DNA from 4 places in the Promicromonospora sp. NPDC090134 genome. Region 1 is predicted to be linked to each of the others. Evidence: riboswitches for the same ligand, from Rfam matches in the RefSeq annotation. Region 1 holds a riboswitch; each other region holds the start of a gene.
The links. A riboswitch is a leader RNA that binds a small molecule or an ion and turns the genes downstream of it on or off. The one in region 1 is predicted to bind S-adenosylmethionine.
Positions count from the first base shown of each region.

Region 2: it holds a riboswitch for S-adenosylmethionine, as region 1 does, so the genes downstream of both, metE (5-methyltetrahydropteroyltriglutamate--homocysteine S-methyltransferase) here and ACIPN7_RS01455 (methylenetetrahydrofolate reductase) in region 1, are expected to answer to the same signal.
Region 3: it holds a riboswitch for S-adenosylmethionine, as region 1 does, so the genes downstream of both, ACIPN7_RS02660 (aminotransferase class V-fold PLP-dependent enzyme) here and ACIPN7_RS01455 (methylenetetrahydrofolate reductase) in region 1, are expected to answer to the same signal.
Region 4: it holds a riboswitch for S-adenosylmethionine, as region 1 does, so the genes downstream of both, ACIPN7_RS23830 (LLM class flavin-dependent oxidoreductase) here and ACIPN7_RS01455 (methylenetetrahydrofolate reductase) in region 1, are expected to answer to the same signal.

Region 1 covers NZ_JBIVCZ010000001.1:329,785-333,519, reverse strand. The annotation lists gene ACIPN7_RS01465 (N-acetylmuramoyl-L-alanine amidase) at 1-195, opposite strand, end outside; gene ACIPN7_RS01460 (Hsp20/alpha crystallin family protein) at 396-851, opposite strand; gene ACIPN7_RS01455 (methylenetetrahydrofolate reductase) at 1,038-1,982, opposite strand; SAM riboswitch class I at 1,987-2,103, opposite strand; gene ACIPN7_RS01450 (carbohydrate ABC transporter permease) at 2,198-3,121, opposite strand; gene ACIPN7_RS01445 (carbohydrate ABC transporter permease) at 3,121-3,735, opposite strand, start outside.
Region 2 covers NZ_JBIVCZ010000003.1:106,659-110,393, forward strand. The annotation lists gene ACIPN7_RS10165 (LysR family transcriptional regulator) at 1-784, opposite strand, end outside; gene ACIPN7_RS10170 (type 1 glutamine amidotransferase domain-containing protein) at 829-1,533, opposite strand; SAM riboswitch class I at 1,712-1,815, shown strand; gene metE (5-methyltetrahydropteroyltriglutamate--homocysteine S-methyltransferase) at 1,824-3,735, shown strand, end outside.
Region 3 covers NZ_JBIVCZ010000001.1:608,111-611,845, reverse strand. The annotation lists gene ACIPN7_RS02665 (hypothetical protein) at 1-262, shown strand, start outside; gene ACIPN7_RS02660 (aminotransferase class V-fold PLP-dependent enzyme) at 284-1,702, opposite strand; SAM riboswitch class IV at 1,734-1,848, opposite strand; gene ACIPN7_RS02655 (RNA polymerase sigma factor) at 2,090-2,770, shown strand; gene ACIPN7_RS02650 (serine/threonine-protein kinase) at 2,770-3,735, shown strand, end outside.
Region 4 covers NZ_JBIVCZ010000010.1:67,401-71,135, reverse strand. The annotation lists gene ACIPN7_RS23835 (GH92 family glycosyl hydrolase) at 1-459, shown strand, start outside; SAM riboswitch class IV at 1,047-1,158, shown strand; gene ACIPN7_RS23830 (LLM class flavin-dependent oxidoreductase) at 1,583-2,743, shown strand; gene ACIPN7_RS23825 (rhodanese-like domain-containing protein) at 2,782-3,135, shown strand; gene ACIPN7_RS23820 (O-acetylhomoserine aminocarboxypropyltransferase/cysteine synthase family protein) at 3,132-3,735, shown strand, end outside.

The DNA of each region.
Region 1 (3,735 bases):
GGCGTCCGTCGTCCGCGCCGGGGTGGCGCCGGGCGTGCTCTCCGTAGGAGCGGGCGCGGCGACGGCGGGCGCGGCGATCGTCGCGCCCGCGGCACCGATGCCGAGGACGACGGCGCCGCGCAGGAGGTCACGCCGTCCGAACGCGGCGTGGCTGTCGGGACTGCAGTCGGTGGAGCTGTGGTCGTGTTCGTGCACGGTGGGGCCTCCACGGGTCGGTCGCGCTGGTACGTGCCGATTTCATCCGTAGTATCGGCCGACCCCGCGACCCCCCGGTACATCACATCCGGGGTATATCCCGCGCGCGATGCCTGCGCCCGGAAGGTCCCGCCGGACATGTCAGACGCTCAGGCCCCCCGGGGGGAGACCTGAGCGTCCGACGCGGCGAACGGAGGAGACTACTGCTCGATGGTCTGGCGCCCCTCGGACGAACCCTGACCGATCGACGTCGACCCGGCTGTGTGCGCCACGTCGATCTTGCGCGGCTTCGCCTCCTCACTGACCGGGATCGTCAGCGAGAGCACGCCGTCGGTGTACGACGCCGAGATGCTGTCGAGCGCAAGCCCCCGGCCCACCGTCAGCTGCCGCGCGAACGTGCCGGTAGGCCGCTCGCGGACCAGCCACTGCGCCTCGGCGTCCGACCGCTGCGTGCGCTCGGCACGGACGGTGAGCGTCCGGTCCTCGACCGAGACGTCGATGGTGCCAGGGTCGACGCCGGGCATGTCCATGGACAGGACGTAGTGGTCGCCCGTGCGGAACAGGTCCATCGGCATGCCGCCGGACTGCCGTGCGTTGCCGGCAAACGTGCTGAACAGCCGATCCATCTCCTGGATCGGGTCCCAATAGGTAGCCATCGCGCATCACCTCCTACGACGATGCGGCCCCGGCCCCTCCAGGGCCGCCGCGCAAGATGACGGCCCTGCCGTCATCCGGCTACACGCCCAATCTTGGTACTCCCGACCCGGGGGTGCCAAGGGTCCATGGGCCTGGCTCGCCGGACCGGCAGGTCACTCGGTGACCGCCGGCCTGACAGTCCGCGGTCAGGCGGCCGCGCGGCCCGACAGGCCCACCCGGTCCAGCAGGTCGAGGGCGGGGCGGTGCTTGTTGAACGTGTACACGTGCAGGCCGGGCGTGCCGGCGTCGAGCACCTCGCGCGCGAGCGCCGCGGAGTACTCGATGCCGTGCGCGTGCTGGGCCTCGGGGTCGACGGCGCCGTCGGGCGCGGTGAGCCGGTCGAGGTCGCGCAGGAGCTCCGCGGGCGCCGCCACCCCGGTGAGCTCCTGGACGCGGCGCAGGCGGCGGGCCTCGGTGGTAGGCAGGATCCCGGCGAGGATCGGGATGGTCACACCCTCCGCCCGGGCCGCCTCGACGAACCCCGTGTACGAGTCCGCGCGGTAGAAGAACTGGGTGATCGCGAAGCTCGCGCCCGCCTCCTGCTTCTCGAGCAGGCGGCGCACCTCCTGCTCGCGCGTGGTGCCGGCCCCGGGGTTGCCGTCCGGGAACGTGGCGACGGCGATCGCCAGCGGCCGGGCGGCCGAGCGCAGCGCCGTGCTGACGTCGGCGGCACACCGCCGCTCGTCCACCTGCCGCAGGAGGCGGACGAGGTCCACGCTGGAGCGCACGCCGTCGGCCGGCGGGCGCCAGTCCGGCTCGTCGCGCGGCGGGTCGCCGCGCAGGGCGAGGAACGACCGCACCCCGGCCTCGAGGAACTCCTCGATCACCGCGGACACGTCCTCGCGGGACGCGCCCACGCAGGTCAGGTGGGCCACGGGGAGCACGGGCGTGCCGCGCAGCAGGGTCGCGAGCACCTCGCGCGCGGTGGCCCGGTCGCCGCCGGCCGCCCCGTAGGTCACGGACACGAAGTCCGGGCGGGCAGCCACGAGCCGCTGCGCCGTCTCCCAGAAGTTGGGCGCGGCGTTCGGCCGACGCGGGGGCATCAGCTCGAACGAGACGGTGGGGCGGTGCGGGTGTGGCTCGGCGACCATGGCTGCTCCATCGAACCTGGCGTGAGCACCTTGCGTCCCTCGCTCCGCGGCGACGCGGCGGAAGGTCGGCAGGTTGCTGCGGTGTCAGTGAGCCAGGACTCTCGACCGCTCTGGATGGGGTTCGCCACCATGCTAAGCGACCGTCCAGCACTGGGACAGAATTCGTCCGGAGACCGAGACGGCCCGGTCCACGGTGTGTGGACCGGGCCCGTCCGTTACTTCACCGACCCGGCCACCAGGCCGCCCACCAGGCGCTTCTCGATGATCATGAACAGGATCACCACGGGCACGATCGCCACGACGGACACCCCGAACACGTAGTGCCAGGACGTCTCGTACTGGCCCACGAACTTGGTGAGCGCCACGGACAGCGGCTGGTTGCCCGCCGTGGTGAGCAGCACCAGCGAGGCCGCGAACTCGTTCCAGGAGGCGACGAACGTGAACACGACCGCCGTCACGATGCCCGGCCAGACGAGCGGCAGGTTGATCTTGGTCAGGACGGCGAACGTGCCGGCGCCGTCGAGCTGCGCCGCCTCGTCGACCTCCTTGGGGATGCCCGCGAAGAAGCTGTGCATGATCCAGACCGCGAACGACAGGTTGAACGCGGCGTTGACCAGGATCATCGCGACCCACGTGTCGAGGATCCCGATCGCGATGAACTGCCGGAACAGGCCCGACGTCAGCACGGCGGGCTGCACCATCTGGGTCACGATCACGAGGAACAGGAAGAAGAGCCGGCCCTGGAACCGGAACCGCGCCGTGTAGTAGGCGGCGGGCAGCGCCACGGCCAGCACGAGCAGCGTGGCGCACAGCGAGATCACCAGGGTGGAGATCAGGTTCTGCGCCAGCGGCGTCTCGGGCGTGGACCACATCGTGACGTAGTTGTCCCAGTGCCACTCCGTGGGGAAGTAGGTGGGGTCGACCGACCTGATCTCGGCCTTCGTCTTCACGGAGCCGAAGAACATGATCAGGTACGGCAGCAGGAAGACCACCAGCACCACGAGCCCGGCCAACAGCCGGAGCAGCAGCGACCCGAGCGGCACCTGGTCCGTCGTGTACCTCCGCACCCGTCGCCGGTTGTCCGACGGCGGCCGGGTCGCGCTGCGGGAGGTGGTCCCCGGGTCGGTGATCGCGGTCATCAGACCTCCTCCAGGGGGCGGACGACCCGCACGTAGACGGCGACGATGGCGATGACCACCAGGAACGCGATGACGGACAGCGCGCTGGCCAGGTCGATCTGCCGCTGGTTCTGCATGTACTTGAAGATCATGGTCATGACGGTGTCGGCGTCGTACCCGGGGATGGACCCCGTCATGACGCGCAGGATCGGCAGCGAGTTGAACACGTTGATGATGTTGATCAGCACCGCCACCGAGATGGCGCCCCGCAGCTGCGGCAGCACCACGCTGAAGTAGGTGCGCGCCCCGCTTGCGCCGTCGATGCGCGCGGCCTCCACGGTCTCGCCGGGCACCGTCTGGAGCCCGGCGAGCACCGTGTAGGTGGTGAACGGCAGGGACACGAACACGGCGACCGCCATGGCCCACGCGAACGCGGTGCCGGGGTGGCGGGTCCAGCCGTAGCCCTCCGGCGTGCTGATCAGGCCGACGTCCACGAGGAACGAGTTGATGATGCCGAAGTACGGCTCCAGGCCGTAGTGCACCACGAGCGTCGTCATGACCACGCTCGACGCCCACGGCACGATGACGGCCATCCGCACCAGCCGGCGGCCGGGGAACGCCTTGTTCAGCAGTGC
Region 2 (3,735 bases), on a different contig from region 1:
GGTGGTGGAGCTCGACCACCTGCCCGGACTCCAGCGCGGGCGCAACCAGGTACCGCGGCAGGACGGAGACGCCCGCGCCGCCGGTGACGGAGGCGAGCACGGCCCGCAGGTCGGGCACCACGAGCGCCGTCGCGTTGGGCGGCCGCCGGCCGAACTCGCTGCGCCAGTACCGGCGCACGATCGGGAGGTCCTCCGCGTACGCGACCAGCGGCAGGTGCGCGAGGGCAGCCACGGGGTCGGCCGCCAGGCGCACCTGGTCGACGGTGTGGGCCAGGGCCGGCGGCCCGACGAGCAGGAACTCCTCGTCGACCAGCGGCGTCGCCACCACGGCGTCCTGCCGCGGGCGCACCGAGGACACGACGAGGTCGAGGTGGCCGGCCGCCAGCGCGGCCAGCAGCTCGTCGCCGAGCCCGAGCGTCGCACGGAGCTGGAGCCCCTGCGCGACGAGCGGCGCGAGCGCGGGCAGCACACGCACCGTCATGAGCTCGGCGGCTCCGCCGATCCGGACGAGCCCGCGCACCGCCGGCTCGACGTCGCGAGGACCGAGGGCCGACCGGAGCCCGTCCACGTGGAGCCCCACCTCGGCGGCCAGCGCCACGGCGCGCTCCGTGGGCTCGGCGCCCCGGCGGGACCGCACGAACAGGCGGGTGCCGAGCTGCTCCTCCAGGCGGGCGAGCTGCCCGGTGACGGCGGGCTGGCTCACGCCCAGCCGCTCGGCCGCCGCCGACAGCGACCCGGTGCGGTAGACCTCCAGGAACGTGGCGAGGAGGTCGAGGCCCGGCACCGGCACCACCCTCCGTCGTCGTCCTGCCCACAGGCTAGCCCGGCTCAGCGCGCCGCGAGCGCCTTGAGCACCGCCTCGGCGGCGGCCGCGCTGGACTGCGGGTTCTGGCCGGTGATCAGGTTGCCGTCCTGGACCACGGTGCTGCTCCAGGGCGCGCCGACCTGGACGACGGCGCCGCGCTCGCGCAGCCGCGACTCGACGAGGTACGGCGCGGCGTCGCCGAGGCCGCCCTGGCGCTCCTCCTCGTCGGTGAACGACGTGAGCGCCCGGCCCGCGTAGGCGAAGGTGCCGTCCGGCTCCTGGGCGCTGAGCAACGCGGCGACGCCGTGGCACAGCGCGCCCACGGTCGTGCCCCGGTCGTTCGCGTCGAGCAGCAGGCGGCCGAGGTCGGCATCGTGCGCGAGGTCGGCCATCGGGGCGTGGCCACCCGGGATGTAGACGGCGTCGTAGTCGTCGGCGCGCACGTCGGCCAGCGTGAGCGGGTGGGCGAGCTGGTCGGCGATGCCGTCGAGGTAGGCGCGGAACTCCGCCGCGTCGGCGGCGGGCACCCCGCCGCGCTCGTCGAGGCTGACCGCGTCGACCGTCGGCGCCACGCCGCCCGGCGTCGCGACGTCGACCTGCGCGCCGGCCGCGGTGAGCACCCGGTGGGAGGCGGCGACCTCCTCGGCCCAGTAACCGGTGGGGTGCTCGGTGCCGTCGGCCAGGCGCAGGCTGTTCGCGGCGGAGACGACCATCAGGATCTTCGACATGGTGTGGTTCCGATCTGTTCGGGGAGCTTCCCGCTGAGGTGCGGTCCTCGGGGAACGTCAGAATCCATCACCGGATGCCGAGACAGACAGTCGGAGCCATAACCAGACTTATGGCTCGGATTTGTCCGAGGCGTGGACGGTTTGCCGACCACATCCCGGGCATGCCTACGATCAAGTCTCATCATCCAGAGCGGTCGAGAGTCCTGGCTCCACGACACCGCAGCAACCTACCTCCGAGGCGCCAATCTCGGGGCAAGGTGCTAACGCCAGGTCCGATGGAGCTGATACGCATGGCAGTCACGAACCCGCACCTTTCCACCGCCACGATCCTGGGCTACCCCCGCATCGGCCGGAGGCGCGAGCTCAAGCGCGCCGTCGAGTCCTTCTGGGCCGGCCGCACCACCGCCGACGAGCTGGAGGCGACCGCCCGCGACCTGCGGCAGACCACCGCGCGCCGCCTCGTCGACCTGGGCCTGGACGCCGGCAACGCTGCCGTCCCCGGCTCGTTCTCGTACTACGACCAGGTGCTCGACGCCGTCGCCCTGCTGGGCGCCGTGCCCGACCGGTTCGCCGGGCTCACCACGGACGGGGGCCGCCTGCCCCTGGAGGCCTACTTCACGGTGGCCCGCGGCGAGGGCGACAACGCGCCGCTCGAGATGACCAAGTGGTTCGACACGAACTACCACTACCTGGTCCCGGAGATCGGGCCGGACACCCCGATCGGCTTCGTCGACGACCGCGCGGTGCGCGAGTTCACCGAGCTGGCACACCCGGCCGACGGCGGCCAGGCGGTCGTGACCCGCCCCGCGTTCGTGGGCCCGGTGACGTTCCTGCTGCTGAGCAAGGCCGCCGACGGCGCAGTACCCGCTGCCGCGGCTCTGCGGGGCTCGCAAGCTCACTCCTCAGCCGCAGGCGACGGCTTCCGCCCCCTGGACCGGCTGGACGACGTCGTCGCCGCCTACGCCGACCTGCTGCGCGCGCTGGCCGCCGCGGGCGCGCCCTGGGTGCAGCTCGACGAGCCCGCCCTGGTCACCGACCTGCTGGACGTCCCGTTCGACGAGGTGGCCGACGCCGTCCGCCGGGCCTACGCCGCGCTCGCGACCGAGCTCTCCCCCGCGGCCGCGGGCGACGCCCCGGCGCAGCGCCCCGCGATCCTGGTCACCGCGCCGTACGGCGACCTGCGCAGCGAGGCCGGCGACGGGCTCGCCCTGCTGGCCGGCACCGACGTCGAGGCGATCGCGATCGACCTGGTGCGCGGCGCCGTACCGACCGGACCGGTCCCCGGCCTGGAGACCAAGACCCTGGTCGCGGGCGCGATCGACGGCCACAACATCTGGCGCGCCGACCTCGACGCCCGTCTGACCACCCTGGAGGGTCTGGCGGCGACCGGCACCGGGCTCGGCGCCGGGACCGTCGCCGTCGGCACCTCGACGTCGCTGCTGCACGTGCCGCACGACGTCGCCGACGAGCCCCGCCTGGACGCGGACCTGAAGTCGTGGCTCGCGTTCGCCGACCAGAAGGTCGCCGAGGTCGTCACGCTGGCCACCGCGCTGACCGACGGCCGCGGGGCGGTCGCCGACCGGCTCGCCGAGTCGACGGCGGCGGTGCGCTCCCGCGCCGCGGCACCCGGCGTCGTCGTCCCGGTGGTGCGCGAGCGGACCGCCGCGCTGACCGCCGCCGACGTCGAGCGCGCGCCGTACGCGGAGCGGGCGGCCGCGCAGCAGGCGCGGCTGAACCTGCCACCGCTGCCGACCACGACCATCGGGTCGTTCCCGCAGACCGCCGAGATCCGCAGCACGCGCGCCGCGTGGGTGCGGGGCGAGCTGTCGGACGCCGACTACACGGCGGCGATGCGCGCCGAGATCGCGAGCACGGTCGCGCTCCAGGAGGAGCTGGGCCTGGACGTGCTGGTGCACGGCGAGCCCGAGCGCAACGACATGGTGCAGTACTTCGCGGAGCAGCTCGACGGCTTCGCGACGACCGTCAACGGCTGGGTCCAGTCGTACGGCTCGCGCTGTGTGCGGCCGCCGATCCTGTGGGGCGACGTGTCCCGGCCCGCGCCCCTGACGGTCGAGTGGACGGCGTACGCGGCGTCCCTGACCGACAAGCCGGTCAAGGGCATGCTCACGGGTCCGGTCACGATCCTGGCCTGGTCGTTCGTGCGCGACGACCTGCCGCTGGGCGACACCGCCGACCAGGTGG
Region 3 (3,735 bases), 280 kb from region 1:
GACCGGCATCGGGCTGGCCCGCGGACGCCGCGCGACGTGGCCGCAGGCCGCCGCGATGGCCGGCTTCTTCGGGGTAGCGACGACGGCCCTGTTCCTGGAGCCGAGGCTCGGGCTGGCCCTCGCGGGCCTCGCCCTTGCCGCGCACGCCGGGTGGGACGTGGTGCACTACCGCCGCGACAGGGTGGTGAACCGTTCGCTCGCGCTGTGGTGCATCGGCCTCGACCTCACGATGGGCGGCATCTGCGTGGCCCTCGCGCTGTAGCCGCCGGACGCGCGGCGGCCGTCAGTCCTCGTCCGGGAGGCAGCCGAAGGCCTCGTCGAAGCCCAGGGCGGCCGTCGCCAGCAGGCCCGCGAGGCCGGAGCCCTCGGGCACGGGGCGCGGGTCGTCGGTCACGACCCACAGCCCGTCGACGACGTCGTACCCGGCCTGCGGACCCTCCTCGACCAGGCGGCCGACGGCTGCGATCAGCCGCTCGATCTCCTCGCCCGCGGTGCCGACGCCCACCGAGGCGCGCACGGCGCCGGCGTCGAACCCGAGCCGGCCGAGCAGCGGGTGCGCGCAGAAGCGGCCGTCCCGGACGCCGATGCCGTGCTCCGCGGACAGGTAGGCGGCGACGAGGCCCGGGTCGTACCCGGTCACGGTGAAGGTCACCACGCCCACGGGGTCCACGGCGTCGGCCCAGACCCGCACGACCTCGACGCGATCGATGGCCTCCAGCCCTGACACCAGCCGGCGGCGCAGGGCGTTCTCGTGCGCCACGACCTCGGCAGGGTCGAGCGCGGCCAGCTCCTCGCAGGCCGCCGCGAGCGCCACCGCGCCGATCACGTTGGGCGAGCCGGCCTCGTGGCGGGCGGGACCCTCGTGCCAGTCGGTGCCGCTCACGCGCACACGCCGGACGGCGCCGCCGCCCGCGAGGTAGGGCGTGCCCTGGTCGAGCCAGTCGCGGCGGCCCACCAGCACGCCGGCGCCGAACGGGGCGTAGGTCTTGTGCCCGGAGAAGGCGAGGTAGTCCACGCCCGTGGACTCCAGCGAGATGCGGCGGTGCGGCACGAGCTGGGCGCCGTCGAGCACCACGCGCGCGCCGAACTCGTGGGCGACGGCGACGATCTCGGCGATCGGGAGGGACTCGCCGGTCACGTTCGAGGCCCCGGTCAGGGCCAGGAGGGCGTACGGGCGGTCCGCGGCGGCGTCGGCCAGCTCCTCCCGGATCTGGGCGACCGTCTCGGCCACGGTGGCGCCGCCGGTCAGCACGGTCGCGCCGGTGGTGCGCTGCCAGGGCAGCAGGTTCGCGTGGTGCTCGACGTCGAGCACCAGCACGCGGCCGGGCTCGCCGTCGGGCTGCGCGGGGACGCAGCCGGCGAGGAGGTTGAGAGAGTCGGTGGTGTTCCGGGTGACGATCGTCAGGTCGTCCTCGCGGGCGCCGACGAACGCGCCGATGGTGCGGCGCGCGGTCTCGTAGAGCGCCGTGCTCACCTGGGAGAGGTAGCCCGCGCCGCGGTGCACGCTGGCGTACAGCGGCAGCACCTGGGTGACGCGGTCGGCGACGGCCTGGAGGGCCGGGGCCGACGCGGCGACGTCGAGGTTCGCGTACGAGACCTGCGTGCCGTCCACGAGCGGGACGAGCGTCCCGCCGCCGACGACGGGGCGCAGCGGGGCGAGGTCGGTCACCGCGATGGCACGGCTGAGAGTGGGAGCAGACATGGCGTCCTCCAGCACAGTCCTGGGGGAGGTTCCCCCGCGCTTGCCGCACGCGGGCTGCGCGCGGCCTGGTCGTCACCCGGGGCACCCCACCGCGGAGGGAGGGTTGCCGGCCAGCGAGCCGGGGCTTGACGCTGGCGCTCATGACCTGCGGCCATCCTGTGCTGCGGGCAAAACACCTGTCAACGCACGTCTCAGATACTGGTCCCACGATCCGGTCATGACACCGTCCCCGCACCCCGGTGCGGGTCGGATGCTCGCCCTCGTGCTCGGGGCACGAATTTGGTGTCCTCGTGCCACGGTGACCGGCATGATGTCAGGCGCGCAGAGACCACAGCGGCTATCGCGCGCCAGGACGCACGACGGACCGCGAGAGGAAACCCCGACCTCATGCCTCACCAGACACCCCCGCTCGTCCGCGCCCTCGACCAGGGCGACGCGCACGCCGCGCGCCGCGCCGTGTCCGACGCGGTGGACGGTCGGGAAGCCAGGGATGCCGGCCACGCGCCGGGCGGGAGCGGCACCCCCAGGGGGTCCGGCGGCCTGGAGGACGTGCTCGACCTGCTCGGGGCACGGGCCGCGGCCGGTTCCCCGCTCGCGACCGAGCTGCTGGTCGAGCTGTTGGACGAGTCGGGTGTGGTCCGCCGGTTCGTGCGTGGTGCGCTCCTCGACGAGTCGGCCGTCGACGACGTCTGCCAGGACACCCTCATCAGCGTGGCGACGTCGATCCACTCGTTCGCCGGCGCGTCCAAGGTCACCACCTGGGTGCATCGCATCGTCCGGAACCGGGTGGTGGACCACCTGCGCCGGCAGCGCGCCACCACCACGCTCCCCGACGACGACGTCGCGCCCGGCGCGCGGATGAGCTCGCTCATCGCCACCCGGGCCACGGTGCGCGACGCGCTCGACGCGCTGCCCGCCCTCTACCGCGAGCCGGTGACGCTGCGCGACATCGAGGGACTGCCGTACAGCGCGGTCGCCGACCGGCTGGGTCGCAGCGTGGGCACCGTCAAGTCCCAGGTCTCCCGAGGCCGGGCGCTCGTCGCGGCTCTGCTCGGGGACGCCGTCTGATGGCCGCCCGGGACAGGATGGGGCGATACCAGGTCGAGGACGTGCTCGGTGTCGGGTCGTTCGCCACCGTGCACCGCGCGGTCGACGAGCGGCTGGACACCACCGTGGTCGTGAAGGTCCTGGCCGAGAACCACAGCCTCAACCCGGAGATCCGGGAACGCTTCATCGCCGAGGGCCGGGCGTTGCGCCGGGTCGCGAGCCCGCACGTGATCACGGTCTACGACATCGGCGAGAACGATCGGCAGCAGCCGTACCTCGTGCTCGAGCACGCCGACCGGGGCACCCTCGCCGAGCGTGTCCGCGCCCTGCGTGCGGGCGGATGGACGGCGAGCCGCGCGGACGTGCTCGCCGTCGCCCGTGGGCTGGCCGCAGCCGTGCGGGCCGTGCACGCCGCGCGCCTGGTGCACCGCGACCTCAGCCCCGGCAACGTGCTGCTGCGCACCGGGCCCGACGCGCCCGCCGACACCGGTGCGGCAGGTGCGGCCGGCGCGCCGGGCTCGCTCCTCGCAGGCACGGCGTCCACCGTCGTGGGGCGCGACGAGCGGCTCGTGGTCGCCGACCTGGGCATGTGCAAGGACCTGGCGCGCAGCTCCGGGCTCACGGTCGCGGGCGGCACGGACGGGTTCCGCCCGCCCGAGCAGCACGGTCCCGGCACGGTCGACACGCGCGCGGACCTGTGGGCGATGTCCGCACTGCTGGAGTGGCTCACCGACGGCGCCGACCTGCCGCGCGCCCTGACCCGGGCGGTGCGGCGTAGCCTCGCGGACTCCCCGTCCCGGCGACACCCCGACGTCGCGGCGTGGCTCTCGGACGTGGAGGACGCGCTCGTCCCCGCGCGAGGAGACGTCCCCGCGGGAGGAGACAGGGCAGGGGCGCCCGCGGCCGCCGCGACGCCGGCCCGCCCGACCGGCCGGCGGCGTCGGCCGGTGATCGCGGTCGCCGTCGCCCTCCTGCTGGGTGCCGGG
Region 4 (3,735 bases), on a different contig from region 1:
TCGGCGCCCGAGCGGCCGTGGCGGCGAGCCGATGGCGGCTGGCGCAGTGCCGAGGGTGCGCTGCCGCACCTGACCGACGGCGACCTGACGACGTCGGCCGCGGTGGACGGCGCGCTCAACTGGGCTCCCGGTGCGGACGTCCCGGCCGGATCGATGCTGCGCGCCTACACGTTGACCTCGGGCCCGACGTCCGAGCCGGCGTCGGCCAACGGCGCGCCCGGGCTGTCCTCTGCGGAGGTGCCCGGGTCGTCGACCGTCGAGAGGGTGTCCGGACCGCCGTCGGCCTGGCGCCTGGTCGCGGCCGACGGGCGGGTGCTGGACGAGCGGTCCGGCGAGGCGTGGCGCTGGCCGAACCAGCTCCGCCCCTTCGTGCTCGACGAGCCGGTGCCGCTCACGGGTCTCCGGCTGGAGCTGGCCGAGCCCGGCGCCCTCGCCCAGATCGAGCTCCTCCTGGGCTGACCCGAGAGTGCGCTTCTACCCAGTCATTGGGCCCGGAATCACCCCGATTCCGGGCCCAATGACTGGGTAGAAGCGCACTTCTGCGTCGTGGGGGCCGGGGCTCGACGGCGTCGGTCTATCGCAGATCGGCTGATCGCTCGGCCCGTCTCGTGACTGCGTCCGCCTGCCGACGCCGGCGCGTGACCCCGGCCTCTTGCCGAGGTCGGCGCGTGAGCGAGCGAACGGACCAGGCGAGAGTGCGCTTCTACCCAGTCATCTGGCCCGGAATCGGGGTGATTCCGGGCCCAGTGACTGGGTAGAAGCGCACCTTGCTGGTCCGGGGCCGCGCGGTGTCGGTTCGGGGGCGCGCCTTGCGGGGCCGGGTCCGGGTCCGCGCCGTGTCGGTCCGGGCGTACCTCGCCCGGCCGGCGCGTGCCGTGTCCCGGCCGGCGTCCACCAGCGCGCACCCCCGAGCCGCGGCGAGACCTTGGTCCCGGGATGTGAGATCTGCGCAAGGATCATTGACTTCTATGGGTTCCATTCGTATCTTCTGTGACATCGAGACCAACCGCACTTATCCGATCGGAGAGATGTAGAAAGCCTCGACAGGTCATGAGTTCCGACGCGAAGCCCCGGCTGGTCGGACGGCAACCCCCCGCGCGGGTGGGTGCCCCGGGTGAGGACCAGGTCCACCGCCGCCGGCGGATGACAACACGCGTCGCTCGCCGCTGGGCGAGCAGGTGAGGAGAACGACGATGACCCGGAGCGCTGCCCCCGCCGTCCACGTGTCCCTGCCGTCCCGGAACGTCACCGTGCGGGCTGGTGCTGCCCCGCGCGAGCACATGTCGCGCGAGCACATGTGTTGTCACTGTTCCTGTCGCTGACGGCGACAGCCGGACAGTGACCGTCCCGACGCGCTGACCGGTCGCCACAGCCGCCACCGGTCCGCCGCCCGGAACTCCTCTCGGCGTCGCACGCCGAGCCCTGGCCGTATCCGGCCCTCACGTCCCTGACCGGACGTCCCACTCCTGCCCTCTGGCAGCCACGCTCCCGGGTGACCCCTGGACGCCGTCGCGCACCCTGCGCGCGCCGGCCGGGTCCTCCGGGCGCCGTCGCGCAGCCGCAGCCCGAACGGAGCCCCGCCGTGCCGTACCCGTCGCAGCCCACGTCCCTCGCCCCCACCTCCTCCCGTCCCGTCGTGCTCGGCGTGGATCTCACCTCCGCCGGTGCCCGTCCGGGCGCCCACCGGGCACGTGGCCCGGTGGCTCCGCGCCCGTTCGACGGCGAGCGGTTCCTGCACCTCGTGCGGACCGCCGACCGCGGCCTGCTCGACTTCGTCAGCCTCGACGAGGGATTCCTGCTCCACCCCGGCCGCAGCCAGGTCACGGGGCGGCTGGACACGGCCGTCGCCGCGGCCCGGGCCGCGCGGGTCACGGCCGGCATCGGGCTGGTCGCCGCCGTCGACACGGTGCACGTCGAGGCGGCCCACGCCGCCGTCGCGCTGAGCAGCATCGACCGCGCGAGCAGCGGCCGGGCCGGCTGGCAGGCGGTGCGGCAGAGCAAGCTCCCCGAGGCCGACGACGCGTGGGCCGGCAGGGTCGAGCTGGGCATCCGGTCCGTGACGCAGGTGTGGACGGGCCGACCCGGCAGCGGGGCGGGCGCGGTCGAGCTCGACGCCGAGGGCCGGTTCCGCGTGGACCACGACGGCATCCGGTTCGCCGTCCGGGGCCGCCCGGCAGCCGGCACGGACGACGTCCTGCCGCAGACGCCCCCGCCCGTCGTCGTCCGCGTGCGCTCCGAGGCCAGCGCCGCGCTGGCCGGCCGCACCGCCGACGTCGCGCGGATCACCGTCACCGACGCCGCGCACGCGGTACGGCTGCGCCGGCTCGTGCGGGACGCCGCACTGTCCGCCGGGCGCGACCCCGAGGAGCTCCGCGTGCTCGCCGAGGTCTACGTGGTGCTCGCGCAGGAGCGGGCCAGCGCCCGGGCCCGGCTCGAGCTCGTCGAGGCGCTGGAGGGCACGGCGGTCATGGGCGACGGGCTGGTCGTCGCCGACACGCCGGACGAGCTCGCCACCCTGATCGCCGACTGGACCACCGTCGGCGCCGTCGACGGGTTCCTGCTGCAGCCGTCCTCGCTCAGCTCCGACCTCGACGCGATCACCGACCACCTGGTGCCCGCGCTCCAGCAGGCGGGCCTGTTCCGCACCGAACGGACGGCGACGTCGCTGCGCGGCTCGCTCGGGCTGTCGGACGCAGGGGCCGCCGAGCGGGCGCTGCCCACGGGCCGGCTCCTGAGCGCCTGACCACCCGACGAACCACCGTCCACCCGGAGGAGACCACCATGACCACCCCTGAGCTGCAGACCCCCGGCGCCGCGGGCGCCAAGGTCGCCGGCGGCGCCCTGCTGATCGACGTCCGTTCCGCCGCGGGCCGCGCCTCGGCGGGCGAGATCCCGGGCGCCACGCTCGCGGACCGCAACAACCTCGACGCGCTGTTCGGGCCGTCCGACAACCCGGCGATCACCCTCGACACGCCCGTCGTGGTCGTGTGCGGCTCCGTCGACGGCTCCGGCCCGGTCGCGGAGGCGCTCGCGGCCCGCGGCTACACCGACGTCTCGCACGTCGACGGCGGGTTCCCCGCCTGGAAGGAGGCCGGGCTGCCCGCGGCGGAGGCCGAGCCGAGCGCGGCGCCATGACCGGCTTCGCCACCCGGCAGGTGCACGCGCGCAGCACGGGGCGGGACGACGCCGGGCGCGCTACCGGCGCGCCCGACACCACGCCATCGGCCCGCGCGGTCCCGCGGGCCACGCCCGTCTACCTGACCGCCGGGTTCGAGTTCGAGGAGTGGGAGCAGGCCGCCGGGCACTTCGGCGCGGGCGAGGGCTTCGCCTACACGCGCACCGGCAACCCGACCACGGCCGCCGTCGAGCAGCGGATCGCGGCCCTGGAGGGCGGCACCGACGCGCTGTTCCTGGCCAGCGGCCAGGCGGCCGTCACGGTCGCCCTGCTCGGCCTGGTCGAGGCCGGGCAGCGCGTGCTCGCCGCGTCCAGCATCTACGAGGGCACGCGCGGGCTGCTCCTGGAGAACCTGCCGCGCCTCGGCATCGAGGCCGACTTCGTGGACGACGCCGCCGACCCCGCCGCCTGGGAGCGTGCGATCCGCCCCGAGACGCGCGTGCTGTTCCTGGAGTCGATCCCGAACGCGCGCAACGACCTGCCGGACCTCGCGGCCGTGGCCGACGTCGCGCACGCGCACGGGCTGGTGCTCGTCGTGGACAACACGCTGGCCACGCCGT